DNA from 3 places in the Salipaludibacillus agaradhaerens genome. Region 3 is predicted to be linked to each of the others. Evidence: riboswitches for the same ligand, from Rfam matches in the RefSeq annotation. Region 3 holds a riboswitch; each other region holds the start of a gene.
What was found. A riboswitch is a leader RNA that binds a small molecule or an ion and turns the genes downstream of it on or off. The one in region 3 is predicted to bind S-adenosylmethionine.
Positions count from the first base shown of each region.

Region 1: another riboswitch for S-adenosylmethionine. It lies ahead of BK581_RS16695 (PLP-dependent aspartate aminotransferase family protein); the one in region 3 lies ahead of BK581_RS07560 (uroporphyrinogen decarboxylase/cobalamine-independent methonine synthase family protein).
Region 2: another riboswitch for S-adenosylmethionine. It lies ahead of BK581_RS14630 (MetQ/NlpA family ABC transporter substrate-binding protein); the one in region 3 lies ahead of BK581_RS07560 (uroporphyrinogen decarboxylase/cobalamine-independent methonine synthase family protein).

Region 1 covers NZ_KV917378.1:3,648,476-3,654,408, forward strand. The annotation lists gene BK581_RS16685 (DUF1858 domain-containing protein) at 1-53, shown strand, start outside; gene BK581_RS16690 (DUF438 domain-containing protein) at 46-1,278, shown strand; SAM riboswitch class I at 1,644-1,773, shown strand; SAM riboswitch class I at 2,017-2,136, shown strand; gene BK581_RS16695 (PLP-dependent aspartate aminotransferase family protein) at 2,255-4,039, shown strand; gene BK581_RS16700 (aliphatic sulfonate ABC transporter substrate-binding protein) at 4,091-5,083, shown strand; gene BK581_RS16705 (ABC transporter permease) at 5,205-5,933, shown strand, end outside.
Region 2 covers NZ_KV917378.1:3,132,177-3,138,109, forward strand. The annotation lists gene BK581_RS14625 (carbon-nitrogen family hydrolase) at 1-496, shown strand, start outside; SAM riboswitch class I at 770-873, shown strand; gene BK581_RS14630 (MetQ/NlpA family ABC transporter substrate-binding protein) at 1,288-2,097, shown strand; gene BK581_RS14635 (methionine ABC transporter ATP-binding protein) at 2,382-3,401, shown strand; gene BK581_RS14640 (methionine ABC transporter permease) at 3,398-4,090, shown strand; gene BK581_RS14645 (alpha-hydroxy-acid oxidizing protein) at 4,110-5,243, shown strand; gene pxpB (5-oxoprolinase subunit PxpB) at 5,409-5,933, shown strand, end outside.
Region 3 covers NZ_KV917378.1:1,562,579-1,568,511, reverse strand. The annotation lists gene BK581_RS07585 (hypothetical protein) at 1-279, shown strand, start outside; gene arsB (ACR3 family arsenite efflux transporter) at 451-1,533, shown strand; gene BK581_RS07575 (lysophospholipid acyltransferase family protein) at 1,782-2,543, shown strand; gene BK581_RS07570 (SCP2 sterol-binding domain-containing protein) at 2,940-3,269, shown strand; gene BK581_RS07565 (FbpB family small basic protein) at 3,433-3,573, opposite strand; SAM riboswitch class I at 4,011-4,116, shown strand; gene BK581_RS07560 (uroporphyrinogen decarboxylase/cobalamine-independent methonine synthase family protein) at 4,278-4,619, shown strand; partial or broken gene BK581_RS07555 (IS3 family transposase) at 4,703-5,864, shown strand.

The DNA of each region.
Region 1 (5,933 bases), 2.1 Mb from region 3:
ATGGTTATAGAGTGACTGGGCATTCACAGAAGGGAGGGAAAGAAAATGAGTGAAATGATCAATAATCGGGAAAAAACAAGTGGCGAGCAAACAGAGAGACAACAGTTATTAAAGGAAATTATAAAAGAACTTCACGAAGGAAAACCTGTTGAAGCAGTGAGACAAAAGTTTGAGCAGGCCATCGATAGCATTAGCGTGAGTGAAATTTCACAAATGGAACAGGCGTTAATGGAGGAAGAGGGGATTTCAGTAGGGGAAGTGCAACGACTTTGCTCGGTGCATACTGCTGTGTTCAAAGGCTCAATAGAAGAGATCCATCAGGAAGAAAAGCTAGGTCATAAACCTGGTCATCCTGTTCACACATTTATTCAAGAGAATAAGGAAATTGATCGGCTCGTTAATTTCACGTTAACATTACATCGTGATAAGTTTGCAAAGGACCCTTCTGAGAAGACGTCAAACCTTCTATTAGACGATTTAAATCGCTTATTGGGAATTGATAACCATTATAGTAGAAAAGAGAATTTACTGTTCCCTTATTTAGAGAAGTACGGTATCTTTGGACCGACAAAAGTCATGTGGGGAGTAGACGACAGGATAAGAGATGCGATTAAAGCAGCCAAGCTAAAGTTAGAAACGGATTCTTGGGAAGCGGACGAACTGTTAGAGGCGATTGATTATATTATTAGTGAAGTATCAGAGATGATTTTTAAAGAAGAGAATATTCTGTTACCAATGGCACTGGAAAAATTAACAGAGGATGAATGGTTAAAGATTGAGCGTGAAGGTGACGTGATTGGCTATACGTTTATTACCCCTCCAGCCCCGTGGCAACCAGCTAGAGAAGATCTGCAATCAGAAGGGTTTATGAAGGATGGGGTCGTTCAGCTTGAAACGGGGATCATGTCAGTTCAACAGCTTGAATTTATGATGAATCATTTACCAGTAGATATCACGTTTATTGATGAGCATGATGTGGTCCGGTATTTTTCACATGGGAAAGAACGCATCTTTCACCGGACAAAATCAATTATCGGAAGGTCGGTACAAAATTGCCATCCTCCTCAAAGTGCTCATATTGTTAATGCATTACTTGATGATTTTAAGTCTGGTAAAAAAGATGTTGAAGACTTTTGGATACCGTTCAAAGATAAATTTGTGTTAATACGGTACTTTGCAGTGAGAGACAAAGAAGGAAACTATAAAGGGACAGTAGAATTTACGCAAAACATTAAACCCATTCAAGAAATCAGTGGGGAAAAAAGGTTAATGTCATAACTAATAGATGGGCCGTTCTCAGATAACGATTTTTTGCGACAGTATTGGTGAAACGGACTTCTTGATTGACTATTGTGTATAACCGATTTATGTTATTTTTACCCCACACTTAAGGGGCAGTAAAACCCCCTCAAAACTTAAGAAGGTCGAAAAGTTTAGGTGGGGGATAAACTACCCCTAAAGGTCCGATAAGTTAAACTGACAATCAGTGGGGATGAAGGCAAACTCCCACCGATTGAAGTTTAGCTTTATATAATTAATAGACGGTAGAGTAGAAAATAAAATTGACAGATTACAAACGCTTGTGATAGACTTTCTTCAATATTATAAATAGCGTCCGACTCATGTTGGACGACTCATCGTTTTGCTTATCAAGAGAGGTGGAGGGACTGGCCCGACGAAACCCAGCAACCAGTGAGAAGAAGTAAGATCTTTTTTTCACAAGGTGCTAATTCCTGCAAAGAATTCATTACTGAATGCTTTGGGAGATAAGGACGACATGTGAATGCAGCTTACTCTGCTAACATTAACGTCAACCTCCCTTACATTTTGTAAGGGAGGTTTTTTGATAACAGCACGGGAATATAACAATGGATAATATAGATTGAGGGTGAATGCTAGAAAATAATTTTGTAAAAAGATTTGACGAATAGATTTAATCGTGTTAATATTCAAATTAATCAAAATTAACTAAATTTATTGGTTTACTTAGTTTTAAAATTTCATAACCGATTTAAGCTCTTATCAAGAGAGGTGGAGGGACTGGCCCGATGAAACCCGGCAACCAACGTGGAACGGAAACGTGATACGCAAGGTGCCAATTCCAACAAAGTGTAGAAGCACTTTGAAAGATAAGAGAGCGAAAGTTGTCATTCATTCGTCTCTCTGTCTTTTAAAGCAGAGGGACTTTTTATTTTGCAAAACATGTCATAAAGTCAACAATCAAATAAGATCGTTAATCAAAGGAGGGGCTCTCATGAGTGAAAATTCTCAATTTCAAACGTATCATCCAGAAACAGTGTTATTACACGGTGGTCAATCACCAGATCCCACAACAGGATCGAGAGCGGTACCAATTTATCAGACAACATCCTACTTGTTTCACGATACAGAACATGCGGAAAGTTTGTTCGCCCTTGATGAACCGGGGAATATCTATAGCCGTATTGGTAATCCAACTGTAGACGTACTTGAGAAACGACTGGCGCTATTAGAAGAAGGTGTTGCGTCTGTTGCTACCTCCTCAGGAATGGCAGCTATCTCTCTATCCATTTTGAATGTAGCAAATGCAGGAGATGACATTGTAGCAGCTACAAATCTTTACGGTGGAACGTACAACTTATTTGCTGTCACGTTGCCGAGATATGGTATTAATGTGACTTTTGTAGACCCTGAAGATCCTGAAAATTTCAGAAAAGCTATTACAGATAAAACAAAAGCTGTATTTGCAGAAACAATTGGTAATCCAAGTTTACATGTGCTTGATATTGAAGCTGTGGCAGATATTGCTCATGAAGCAGGTATACCACTTATTATTGATAATACATTTGCCACACCTTATGTATGTAAACCGATTGAACATGGCGCAGACATTGTCGTCCACTCTGCTACAAAATGGATAGGAGGACATGGAACATCAATTGGTGGTGTTGTGGTTGACGGCGGGCGTTTTAACTGGCAATCAGAGAAATATCCAGGTTTTAACGAACCAGACCCAAGTTATAACGGTATTGTGTATGCGAAAGATTTCGGAACACTCGCTTTCAGCACGAAGCTTCGTGTTCAATTGTTACGTGACTTTGGATCTTGCCTAAGTCCATTCAATGCCTTCCAACTTATACAAGGGCTTGAAACATTGCATTTGCGGATCGTGAGACATAATGAGAATACATTGAAGTTAGCCCAATACCTTGAGGAACATCCGGCAGTTGAGTGGGTCTCATACCCTGGGCTTCAAAGCCATCCTTCCCATGAACGGGCAACTCAATTATTGAAAAATGGGTATGGCGCCGTGTTGAATTTCGGAATTAAAGGTGGACGGGATGCTGGACGGACATTGATCGATAATGTGTCGCTTTGGTCTCATCTAGCCAATGTAGGGGATGCCAAAAGTTTAATTATTCACCCGGCATCAACGACGCATCAGCAGCTATCTGATGATGAACTCATTAAGACAGGTGTTAAACCAGATTTAGTGAGACTTTCAGTGGGCTTAGAGCATACCGATGACCTTGCAAAAGATTTGGATCAGGCCTTGAAGCTTGCTACAGGTGAAGGGACTAAAGAGGACTCAACTGTTATTAATGATGAAGGTGTCATCCGCTGGGCACTATCAAGTCCGAATAATACAGATGCAGATACACCGAGGCTAAAAACAATCGCTGTGGTAGGACTGAGTGGTAACGAATCCCGTCCGAGTCACAGATTAGCACGAAAAATGCAGCGACTAGGCTATAAGATTATTCCAGTTAATCCACGAGAAACAGAAATATTAGGTGAAAAAGCTTATCCAGACTTAAAGTCAGTGGATGGACCCATTGATATTGTTCAAGTATTTAGAAGTCCAGAAGCAGCTATAGAAATAGCAAAAGAAGCTGCTGAAGTCCAACCGAAAATATTTTGGCTGCAAGAAGGAGTTATTTCTGAAAAGGCTGCTGTCATAGCGAAAGAAGCTGGTCTTGAAGTCGTTCATAACCGTTGCACATATAAAGAAGCTCAACGACTTAGAGGAACAATTTCAACATTTGCTTGTGAACTTTAATGTAGGATTTCTTAACAAAGACAATAACAGAATGAAACGGAGCGATGACGAATGGCGATTAAACGTATACTCTCAAGTTTATTAATCCTTTCCGCAGGAGCATTATTGGCGGCTTGTAACAACGACACCGAGGCGGAAAATTCGTCTTCACTTGATAAAATTACTATTGATTATGCGCATTACTCACCGACGAGCCTTGTTTTAAAAGAAAATGGCTATTTAGAAGAAGCTTTTGAAGATGAAGGAATAGAGATTGAATACGTATTTAGCCAAGGGAGTAACCGAGCACTGGAATTTTTAGCTGGGGGAAGTGTGGATTTTGGTTCAACAGCTGGAGCAGCAGCACTTATGGCTAAGAGCAATGGGACACCGATCAAAAATGTTTATATCTATTCTCAGCCAGAGTGGACGGCGCTTGTGACGAATGAAGACAGCGATATTAATAGTGTGGAAGATCTCGAAGGGCAGCGAGTGGCAGCAACATTAGGGACGGACCCATACATTTTCCTCGTTCGAGCACTAAATGAGGTAGGTCTTTCAGAAAGTGATATAGAAGTGGTTCCTTTGCAGCACAGTGATGGCGCTAATGCCCTAGCCAATGGAGATGTTGATGCATGGGCGGGATTAGATCCTCATATGGCACGCCAAGAATTAGAAACGAATGCAGAGCTTTTCTACAGAAATGAGGCATTTAACACGTATGGATTTTTAAATGTAAGAGAAGATTTTGCAGAAGAGCACCCAGAAGTTGTGGAAAAAGTGATAGAAGCGTATGAGAAAGCAAGGCAGTGGGTTGAGGATAACCCAGAAGAGACAATTGATATTATCGTTCAAGAAGCGGAAATTGATCCTGAGGTAGCAGCGTTACAGTTGGAGAGGAATAACTTTGACAATCCAATCCCAGGGGATGCTCAGCGAGAAAGCATCACAGAGGCAGGTATCGTTCTTCAAGAGTCAGGTAATTTAGACGATGGGGTGGATATTGACGCACTGGTGAATGAATTAATTGACTCATCCTTTGCAGAAGCAGTGATTGAACAGTAATAAAAAGGCACATATCCGGCGATTTAACTAACATCTCGGATGTGTGTCATTTATATAATCAGAATCTTACGAAAATTGAGAATGTACGCAACATGTACCTTCTTAAAGGGGGAGATGGCTCATGGCTATTTCAGAAGGACAAATAAGAAAAAGATCGGTAGAAGCCGTCACGTTAAAGGGTAAGAAAAACATCAAACAAGTAAAGCCGGCCTTTCTTGGAAACTTGGGGCTCTCACTTGTTTTACCTGTAACACTTATTCTCTTTTGGGAAATCGTCACAAGATTTAATTATGTAGAAAGTCATTTATTACCGGCGCCAAGTGATATTGTCCAGGTTATCACATCAATGGCTTCAGAAGGAACATTGTGGCAACACAGTTGGATCACATTATATCGTATATTTTGGGGCTTTGTTTGGGGTTCTTTAGCTGCAGTAGCGCTTGGTTCACTAGTTGGGATGTCACGAAAACTAGAAATGTTATTTGATCCGTTAATTCAAGCCTTTCGTGCTATCCCATCTTTAGCGTGGGTTCCGCTGTTTATACTATGGCTCGGAATTGGTGAACCATCCAAAGTAACATTAATCGCTGTAGGGGTCTTCTTCCCAGTTTATCTAAATATTGTGGGTGGGATACAATCAGTCGATCGAAAGTTAATAGAAGTAGGTAAGACGTACGGTTTTTCTTCGTTTCAACTCGTGCGACGAATTATTTTGCCAGCATCAATGCCTTCTTTTTTAACTGGATTACGAAGTGGGTTAGGGTTAGGCTGGATGTTTGTGGTGGCGGCTGAGTTAATGGGAGCAAGTCAAGGATTGGGTTATTTACTCGTCTTGGGCCAAAATACATTG
Region 2 (5,933 bases), 1.6 Mb from region 3:
CGTGGTTGATCGAGAAGGAAAGCGCGTTAAGGAATATAGTAAAGCACATCTTTTCCGTCTAATGAATGAAGAAAAATACCTCATACAAGGAAATGACGATGGCTTATTTAAGTTGGACGGCCATTTATGTGCCGGCGTCATATGTTACGATATCCGTTTCCCTGAGTGGATTCGTACCCATATGCTGCAAAACACGAAGGTATTATTTGTTGTGGCTGAATGGCCGGAGTCAAGAATCGACCATTGGCGTGCGCTCTTAGTGAGCAGAGCGATAGAAAACCAATGTATTGTTGTAGCGTGTAATAGGATTGGCTCAGATCCTAATAATGTCTTCGGTGGTAATTCAATGATTATTGGCCCATGGGGAAACGTCATTAAAGAAGCAGGTAATGAAGAGACGATCTTATATGGAGAAGTAGAACTAGATGACGTTAATCACGTAAGAGAAACCATTCCAGTATTTGATGATAGACGAATCGAGTTGTATAAGAACTAAAGGAATATCAACTCGTTAAAGTGGCTATCATAGATAACTGTCCGTAAAACGACCGTCTCAAAATAGAAAAGAGAGATAACGGTCGATAATGTCCTGATTCGCTCAACTACCAATCAGTAGGAGAAGAAGGAAAGCCCTAACTGATTGAAGGTTCGTTTTATTCGACAAAGTGATCTAATATTCTAAAAAAACTGACGTTATTTTAAAAAATCAATTGACATTTTATCTGACACTGTGTAAAGTTATGATAACACTCAAACAATTAAATACACTTTCTTATCCAGAGAGGCGGAGGGACTGGCCCTATGAAGCCTCGGCAACAGACTTTCAAGTCCATGTGCCAACTCCAGCAAGCGTTAAGCTTGAAAAGATAAGAAGAGACAGGATTTAGGCAAACCTCTTCTTATTTTTTAAGAAGAGGTTTTATTTTACCTGGAGGGCAACAAAGCTAAAAGAATGACGGGGAAAAGGGTGATAGAGTGCCGTTTTGAATTTTTATAAAATTCCGTTTATTCAATCAGGTAAATGTCTGCGCGATAGTGTGAGTATCCTTGTTCCTGAGTGGTCTGTTCTATACAGAGAATACAAGTGATATCAAGTGTGTAACAGCCCTTGCCTCACTGTCAGTCATGGTTAAGAAATTAGTTGTTAACATTCTAGTCATACCCAATCTTAAATTCTTACAGTTATTATTCCTTATTTTATTAGTGCGAGAATGTTACAACTACACCAACGGCAGCACCGTCTAAAATGCTATTAAAATACAACAAAGAGAAAAGGGGATGTAACACATGAAAAAATTATTATCAATTACAACAGTGTCATTGTTAGGAGTACTTACTGCATGTGGTGGTGGAAACTCTGAAGGGGAAGCATTATCTGAAGAAGAAATTTCAGTGGGTGTCACCGCAGGCCCACATGAAGAAATCATGGAGAAGGTAGCTGAACTAGCGGAAGAAGAGGGACTTACTATTAATGTAGAAGTATTTAATGAGTATGTTATGCCTAACGTGGCGTTAGATGAAGGCGATTTGGATGTGAATAGTTTCCAACATATGCCGTACCTCGAAAACTTTAGGGAAGACAGAGGTTTAGATATCGTAGACGTGGCGACAACAGTTAACTTCCCAATGGGGCTTTATTCAGTAGAAGTGGATGATGTGGCTGACATTGAAGAAGGCGATACAATCGGATTACCGAACGATCCGACAAACGGAGCTCGGGCCCTCATCCTATTTGAAGACGCAGGCCTTATTACGCTGGACGAAGAGGCAGGTGTGGCGGCAACTGTCCGTGATATCGAGGAAAATCCTTTAGACCTTGAATTTGTAGAATTAGAAGCATCACAAATTCCACGTCAATTAGATGAAGTGAAAGCCGCGGCAATTAATACGAACTATGCCATTGAGCATGGTTATGTGCCGACTGAGGATTCTGTGTTTATTGAACCGGAAGATTCGCCTTGGGTAAATGTGATTGCTGTTCGTGCTGAAAATAAAGATGACGCTGTAGTCGCTAAACTTATTGAGATTTATCAATCTGACGAAGTGAAAGAATTTATTGAAGAAAACTTCGCAGGCTCAGTTGTTGCCTCTTGGTAATTTAGAAGCTAGACGATTGAATGTCCCGATAAAGGGACATTCTGTCGTTTATCGCAGATAACTGTCCGTGAAAATCCTCCGTCCAAATAGAGCAGAGATAATTCTATTTAGGCGGAAGTTAACGGGCGCTAATGTCCTGATTGACGCAACGACCAATCAATGAGAGAAGAACGAAACAGCCCTCTGCTTGAAGAGACGTTTTATCAAGTATAGAGTCATATTTCTTCATACAGTAAATGTACGTTTACTTAAAGACTATTTTTGTAACGTGAGGAGTCGTTATCGTGATACAACTTAACAATATTTCAAAAGTATTTTCAACGAAAAAGCACGATGACGTAGTCGCTTTAGCCAATGTGTCGCTAGAAGTGAAAAAAGGCGAGATATTTGGCGTGATCGGGTATAGTGGCGCCGGAAAAAGCACGCTCGTCCGTTGTGTAAACCTCCTTGAGAAACCTACTTCAGGAGAGGTTATCGTCAATGGCCAACATTTAAATGATATGTCAAAAGAAGATTTACGGGCAAATAGGCAAAATATCGGTATGATCTTCCAAGGGTTTAATTTGTTAAAAACAGCGACTGTTTATGATAATATTGCCATTCCGTTAAAACTGGCGGGTGTGGCTACAAATGAGATACCTCAGCGTGTTGATAAATATTTACAGGTGGTCGGTCTGGCCAACAAGAAAAATGACTTTCCAAATCAATTGTCTGGTGGTCAAAAGCAACGCGTAGCAATTGCAAGGGCGCTCTCTCATGAGCCTGACATTTTACTCAGTGATGAAGCGACCAGTGCATTAGATCCTGAAACAACAGATGCCATATTAGAGCTACTATTAAAGATTAACAAAGAATTTGGTATTACAATCTTACTCATTACACACGAAATGCATGTTATTCAAAAAATTTGTGACCGTGTGGCTGTGATGGAAAATGGTGAAATCATTGAACAGGGAGATGTGATTGACCTTTACTCCAATGCTAAAAATGAGACGACTAAACGCTTTATTCAAAGTATTTTTCCCCATGACATTCCTAACGATATACTGGATGAATTAAGTCAAAAAGGGCCTGTTATTAGTTTGACTTTTGTAGGAACATCAGCAAATAAACCAGCTCTGTCAGCTGTCTCGAAAAAATTTAACGTCCATACAAATATTTTATCGGGCAATATTGTGCAATTAAAGGACAAACCGTTCGGTAAGCTTATTGCTCACATTGAAGGGGATAAAGTGGACACAGATCAAGCCCTTGCGTATTTACGTGATGAAGGCGTTCAAATAAGTGAGGTGACAGTGTCATGATTGGCTTAATAGAATTTTTTGTACACTTTCCTGAGTTTCTTGATCGATGGGGCGATATTATTTGGAGCAGTACGCTTGAAACTTTTCAAATGGTAGGAGTATCATTATCCATTTCGGTTGTTATTGGGTTGCCATTAGGAGTTCTACTCGTTTTAACACGACCTGGTAAAAGCATGGATAATCGGTTGCTGTATTTAACACTTAACATCGTGATCAATATATTACGGTCAATTCCGTTTATTATTTTGCTTTTCTTCCTATTGCCGTTTACGAAGTTAATAGTCGGGACGTCTATCGGCGTAAAAGGGGTTATCCTCCCGCTCGTTTTTTATACAGCTCCCTATATTGCGCGATTAATGGAATCAGCCTTATTGGAAGTGGATAAAGGTGTTTTAGAAGCTTATGAAGCAATGGGAATTAAAACCCGTCACATTATATGGCATGTCATGGTGAGGGAAGCGAAGCCGTCGATTATTTTAGGCTTAACGATAGCGGTTATTGGCTTAATTGGTGCCACAGCGATGGCTGGCCTGGTAGGAGCTGGGGGATTAGGTGACTTAGCTTATCGTTACGGTCATCTTCGTTATGAACCAGAAGTTATGTATGTGTCCATTATCGTTCTGATTATCTTAATCCAAGGAATTCAATCAATTGGTAACTTGTTAGCGTCTAGAGCAAAGAAGGACTAATTTAAAGGGGGAACTCTGTGTGGCAGCTTTTGATGTATCTGGTGATTATACAGTGACTGTGGAGGAATGGGAAGCATTAGCGAAGCGTACGTTACCAGCACCCGCTTTTGACTATGTAGCCAGTGGATCAGGGGCAGAGGAAACCTTGACTAAAAATACGGACGCATTTCGTAGGTGGGATATTGTCCCGAAAGTCCTCACTGATGTGTCGGAAAGGGACTTGTCTGTCCACTTACTAAATGAGAAGCTAGAGACACCACTGATGCTAGCACCTGTTGGCTTTCAGACGATCATTCATCCAGAAGGTGAGCTAGCAGCGGCAGGAGGAGCAGCTGAATTAAAGGTTCCTTTTGTAGCCAGTACCGTGTCCTCTTTCTCCCTTGAAGAGATTAGTGCTAAAATAAATGGCCAAGCCCCCTGTTACTTTCAATTGTACTGGCCAGCGGATGACAATGTGGCTGCCAGCTTTGTAGCACGCGCAGAAGCAGCTGGTTATGCAGGGATTGTTGTGACGGTCGATACGCCCTTGCTTGGCTGGCGGGAAAAAGATATGCATCATCGCTATTTTCCGATTGAGACAGGCGCAGGCATCGCCAATTTTCTTAATGATCCTGTTTTCCAAGCAACATATAATCAGGATGGAGAGCTGCATGGGAACGAACAGATTCCAGCAATTAAACGCATCTTATTAAGACAAAATTTAACATGGGATAGATTAGCCTGGCTAAGACAACAAACCACATTGCCTATCATACTGAAGGGGATCATGGATGAAGAAGATGCCCTGTTAGCACTTGACTACGGAGTAGATGGGATTATCGTGTCAAATCACGGGGGAAGGCAGCTTGATGGCACGGGTAGTGCGCTTGAGGCCCTCGCTCTCATTGCCGATAAAATTCAAGGCCGGATACCACTTTTAGTAGACGGAGGCATAAGAAGAGGCCCCGATATTATAAAAGCTCTTGCTTTAGGCGCTGATGCAGTGCTCATCGGTAGGCCATATATCTACGGATTGACTGAAGGGAAGCAAGGGGTAAAAGCGATACTTACAAGCTTGCTAAAGGATTTAGATACGTCTCTTGCCATTACAGGGAGAACTCATATCTCATCAATAAATCGGTCGGTTGTTAGACAGTATCAAGGGTTTAAGTAGCAAGCAAACATGTGAAGTTGCACTGTTTTCTTAGAGGCAGCTTCTTTTTTTTGAATTCTGTATAATATAACTAGGAATGGTCAAACCGATGAACGGGATCGGTGCATTCCTGACAAGCAATCTGTTATAATAAAACTCAAATCTTTCCTGAAGGGAGAGAAGCTTATGTATCCGATGTTTTCACCTTTAGGCGATCGTGCCATACGTATTACGTTTAGTGATCGGTTGAGCGAAGAAGCCAATGCAGTAGTAGGTCGAATGTATAACCGAATAAAACAAGCAACACTCTCTTATATGACTGAAATGGTGCCGGGGTATGTGACGTTAACGATGTATTATGCTCCAGAAAAAGCGCCTGCTTATAAAACCTTGATACATGAATTACGGCGAATTGTAGATATGACGTCATCAGAGATCAAGCAGGAGAGAAAAACACGTCATATAACACTTCCAATCCTGTATGGGGGAGAAAAAGGTGTTGATTTAGAGGAGGTTGCTCAATATAATCAGTTAACACCAGAAGAGGTTATTAAGCGTCATTCTACCACTATTTATCATGTATACATGATGGGATTTGCCCCAGGATTTCCTTATTTAGGAGGTATGGATGAAACTATTGCGACCCCGAGAAGACAAACCCCTAGAGGGCACGTAAAAGCAGGTTCAGTAGGAATCGCTGGCGCGCAAACA
Region 3 (5,933 bases):
ATTATAACAAATGAGGCGAAAGATTATTTAATGAAAGTCTTAGAGGAAAATCATGCTGACACTATTAGGGTGACTGACACTGGGGAAGGGTGCTGTGGTCCAGCTATCGGAATAACGCTTGATAAGCCTGAGGAAGCTGATATTGTGGAAGAGATAAACTCCATTCAAGTGGCCTTTGAAAAAGCCATTTATTATGATGTGAAAAAAGCAACGATCGATGTGCAACAGGGAGATGGAGGGGAAGAACTTGTTCTCACAGGGATCACGGAATCATGTTAAACATCGTTATTACTTTATAAATAGATAGAAGGCTTGAAGCTCTATTTAACAATAAGCGTCAATTTTCTTTTAAGCAAGTTGGCGTTGGGAAATGTATTAACGACTAGAGGCTTGTATAGGATGGCTTATTAAGTGTGCCGTCAATAGAAGCTATAAGGGGAGGGAATTAACATGAGTAAAGATGTGGAAGATGCAGCAGGGAAAGGTATTAGCTTTTTTGAAAGGTATTTATCTGTCTGGGTGATCATTTGTATTATGGCGGGCGTAGCCGTTGGACAATTCCTTCCGGTAATACCTGATACGCTTAGTCGTTTCGAATATGCGCAAGTGTCCATTCCAGTGGCCATTTTAATTTGGCTGATGATCTATCCAATGATGGCGCAAATCGATTTTTCTAGTATTGCCAATGCAGGACGTAAACCAAAAGGACTTATCGTCACGTTAGTTGTTAACTGGCTGATCAAACCGTTTACGATGTTTTTCTTCGCTTGGCTCTTTTTCCGAGTTGTATTTGCCCCGTTCATTCCAGAGGCGCTTGCGACAGAATATATTGCCGGGGCTGTGTTATTAGGAGCGGCACCGTGTACGGCCATGGTATTCGTATGGAGCTATTTGACGAAGGGGAATGCTAGTTATACACTCGTTCAGGTATCAGTGAATGACCTCATCATGATCTTTGCTTACGGACCGATCGTCATGCTCCTACTTCGTATTAATAATGTGGTCATTCCGTTTGATACGATTTTCTTATCGATTGTCTTATTTATTATTATTCCGTTAGCGGCAGGATACGTATCACGGGTAGTACTTATTAGACGCAAAGGTTTAGCTTGGTTTGAAAACGTCTATTTAAAAGCCGCAGGGAAATTTACGATAGTCGGCTTATTATTAACGTTAATCATTTTATTTTCATTCCAAGGAGAAGTGATTATTAATAATCCGCTTCATATCTTATTAATTGCTGTGCCTCTAATTATACAGACATTATTTATTTTTGTTATCGCCTACTTATGGGCAAAAACGTGGCGCATTGAACATAGTGTTGCGGCACCAGCGGCTATGATCGGGACGAGTAACTTTTTCGAGCTAGCAGTGGCAGTAGCGATCGCGTTGTTCGGATTGAATTCAGGTGCCGCACTCGTCACAGTCGTGGGGGTGCTAGTGGAAGTGCCACTTATGCTGTTTTTAGTACGGATTGCTAACAATACAAGAGGATGGTTTCCCGCTGAACCGCAGCTCGTAAAAAATAAGTAGAACGAAGAGAGGCTGTCCTATGAGGAGGGCTTTTTTTCTATGAGAATGGATTTGAGTGCGTCATGCTGTTACTCATGGACAGTATTGTACTCCCCTCCCTCTATGAAACAATAAACCGATGTTTTCTCATTAGGTAAACTGAACATCATGCTTCATTAACAGAAAAATGGTCACATTCTATCAGACGAAATACCTCACATTCTGCTATAATAATAGAGTAGAGTGATAGAGAGGTAGGACTGTTGCAGATGTTACGTACACTTATATGGTATATGTATTTTTTTGGCTACTTAGTGGCGGTTTCACCGTTGCTAATTAAAGCACACATGCTTAAAAAACAAGGCAAAAAAGAAGAATTGGATACGTTTATACGAACGATTAGCGGCAATTGGGCTCGCAGGTTAATCAAGTTGGCCGGTGGAAAAGTAAGTGTTATTGGGGCAGAACGGATTCCAAAGAACGAACCACTTCTTATCGTTAGCAATCATCAAGGAAATTTTGATATTCCCGTTTTGTTAGGTTATTTAGGAATTAATATGGGGTTTATTTCTAAAGTTGAAGTAAAGAAAATCCCATTGATTCGTTCATGGATGATATTCATGGGCTGTGTTTTTATGGATCGCAAGGATAGACGACAGGCAGTGAAGGCGATCAAACAAGGTGCAGAGTCGTTTCAATATGGACAAAACCTTGTGATTTTTCCAGAGGGTACACGTAGTAAGGGAGGTCCTGTAGCCCCTTTTAAAAAAGGCAGCTTCAAACTGGCGACAAAATCAGGTGTTACAATTCTGCCCGTCACAATTAATGGGTCTTATAAGTTAATGGAAGCCAATAATAATTTAATGACTCCCGGAAACGTAGTCGTAACCGTGACTGAGCCTATACGTTGTCATCAAACTGACGAAACAGTTGATGCGCAACAGTTGGCTGATTTGAGTCGGACACAAATTATGAATGCTTTAGAGGATAAGCAAGAGCATGTAACTGAGGAACTATCTTCTCCTGTGTAGGGGGATAGATAGTTTTTAATTTTAAGTACGAATAGTCCATTCATGATAAACAGTCTATAACACATGTCCTTTTTAAATAAGGAAGTTGCAGTGAAGGACGGTGACTTTGAGAGTGGCAGGGATGTCTGAAGTCTAATGAGGCGAAAGGGTCCGTTTTTAAAAATGGAAGATCAACGTATTAATCATTTATCACAGATAAACGTCTGTAAAACTCCCCGCCCAAAAATAGAGAGGAGAGAGATAACGGACGACCATATCCTGATTCACTCAACGATCAATCAGCGGAGAAGAGCGAAAACACCAACTGATTGAGAGTTCATTTTATAGGTGTATTATGACATTGGTTCATATATAATAAAATGAATGAATAATCAATCAATGAAGGAGGAGAGGACTTTGTCAGTAGATACAATATTGGCTACGATTGTAAGGAGAATGAACGAGGAACCAGAGCATTTAGAAGGACTTACCTATACCTATGAATTTCGGTTAACAGGAGAAGAAGAGCAGCTCTATCAGCTGAAAATAGACAATCAAACAGCTGAGTACGCTACAAATAGGCAGTGGGAACCTAAATTAACGCTAGAATTAAGCGAGGCTAACTTTCAAAAGCTCGCCACTGACAGTCTAAATCCAGCAATGGCTTATATGAATGGCAAGTTAAAAGTTCACGGCGAACTAACCCATGCCCTCAAGTTTCATAGTCTGTTAAAAAAATATACGTAAACAGCGAAGTGTCATGATGCTGGCGCAACGTAAAAAAGCTGATCCTTTTAATCGGGAAGGTCAGCTTTTTGTATAAGGGTATCATTCTCGCACGGACCACTTTGTTGGTCTCAAAAAATTCTCTTATAGAGAGGATCTCTCAGTTTTGAAGTTGAAGGGTGATTCAAGCCTTTTGGAGCAACTTCTCTTCATAACGCTCATCGATTTTTTTCTCGATTTGGAGGATGGCTTTTTGGTCTTCCATAATTTCCTGCTTATTTTCTTTAACTAACTCTTCGAAGCTCTTGTGAAAACGCTTTCTCATTTCCTTTCACCTCTTAATCAAAATTTTCTTACAATTTAATTATACCTAACTTTCACCAAGAATGTCATGTGAAAACTGTTACAAATTTACGAACTTTATCCCAGATCACCATCTAGGCTCACACCCATTGGTATGATAAGCACCACCACAACATTCAGTATAGAGCCAGAAATTACAATAACCCCCTCCATGAGCCCGTAAAGCTTGAGGTGATATTATGTCAAGAAAATGGACACAGTGAATAGGGAGATGTGTTTTTCCCTACCGCGTTCTGTTGATTACCCTCTCTGGCAGTGTAGGGGATGATAACCTTACTGACAGAGAGGATAATTGAGTATTTGATATACTTTTACTTGATCGGCTCAATTGATCTTTTAGAAAATTCATACTTGTCATAAACTGTCTAAGTCTGGTAAACTTAAAAAAATTAAAATAATTGCTTATGTAGAGAAGCAGAGGGACTGGCCCGAAGATGCTTCAGCAACCCCACATTTAAGTGGAAGGTGCTAATTCCAGCAGGATAATTATCCTGGAAGATAAGAGAAGTTTTTAAAACGTTAACCTCTTTTCTTCGGGAAAGAGGTTTTTTAGTTGGCAGAATATAAAGTGGCTGTTATGAAGCTCATTATTTTCTTCTTCCCTGTTGGCTGTTTTTCTCTGTTGAAAGCAAGATTTTAAAAATGACAAAAAGGTGGACTTAAACTATGACAAAAGAATCTTTCGCACAACAAGCAGCTATGACAGGACCGTTTCGTTATGATCATGTAGGCAGTTTTTTACGCCCTGACCGCTTGAAAAAAGCACGCCAAGACAACGCAGATGGCATTATTTCTGATGACGAACTTCGAACGATCGAAGATGAAGAGATAAAAGGCATTGTAGAAGAACAGAAAAAAGCGGGACATTTAGCGATTACAGACGGAGAATTTAGACGACGATGGTGGCACTTAGATTTTCTTGAAGGATTAACAGGGGTAGAAGGATTTGAACCAAAGCAAGGCTATCAATTTAAAGGTGTTAAAACGAAAGCCTGGCTCGTTCGTTAGAGTGACCTAATTAAATGAGACAAGGAAAAAACACCCCCATAGTCGTATATAAACTTAACGACAAATTTGGAGGTGTTTTTCTTATGGGCCGAAAAAATAATGTTTATCCAGAAGAAATAAAAAAAGAGGTTATTCGATTAAAGTTAACAGGAGAGTATACGAATAAAGAATTGATGGCACGCTTTGGCATTAAAAATAAAACACAGATTAAGACTTGGATGAGATGGTATAGAAAAGGAGAAGAACAACGATTAGCTCAACCTGCTGGAAAGCAGTATAAGTATGGAAAAGGATCAGAGGATATGAGCGAAATTGACCTGTTAAAAAGAAAATTGTCCTATTATGAAATGAGAGAAGAACTGTTGGGAAAGTACCAGGAAATCGAAAGGAAGTGGTGCCAGAAGCATTCGTAGAATTGGTTGAAATATTGAAGTCTAAATACACGATTACGTCGATTTGTGATTGTTTGAATGTTCCCAATCAACTTATTATCGTTGGAGAAAGACATCTTGGAAACCTAAACCTTTAGAACAATTGGTATTAACTATTTGTAAAGAATTTAAATATAGAGTCGGGCATCGAATGGTGAGGGATCTTCTTAAAAAGGAACATCATATTAACGTCAATCGAAACACCGTTCAGAAGATCATGCAGAAGTTTAATATCCAATGTCGCGTAAAGCCAAAGCGACAATCCTATATAGCTGGGGAAAGTAAACTTGTGGTTGGGAACCTGTTAGAACAACATTTCTCCGCAGAGAGTTCGAATCAAAAGTGGGTGACTGACATTACATACTTACCTTATGGTGAAAAGATGCTATATTTATCAACCATAATGGACTTGTATAACAACGAAATTATTGCCTATCGAATCAGTGATAAACAAGATCTCTCGCTCGTGATAAACACTTTAGAAGATGCTTGTAGAGGTAGGGAGACTTATGGCGTCCTATTACACAGTGACCAAGGAGCTCAGTATACATCCTATAAATTTCAAGAAAAAGCAAAAGAAAAAGGCATTACCACAAGCATGTCTCGGAAAGGCAACTGCTTTGATAATGCCGTCATTGAATCCTTCCATTCCTCACTAAAGTCGGAAGAATTCAGCACTCAGCAACGAGTGCACCTTACAAATTCTATTGTACTAGAAAAAGTAGAAACGTACATGTATTATTACAATTATATACGACCATTTAAAAAGTTAAACTGCCATACCCCAGTAGAATTCAGGAGTATGGCAGCCTAGGTGTTTTTTTAAATCTCATTTTTCTAGGTCAGTTCACGTGTCATCGATAAGCTTGATTTTCCTAATAAT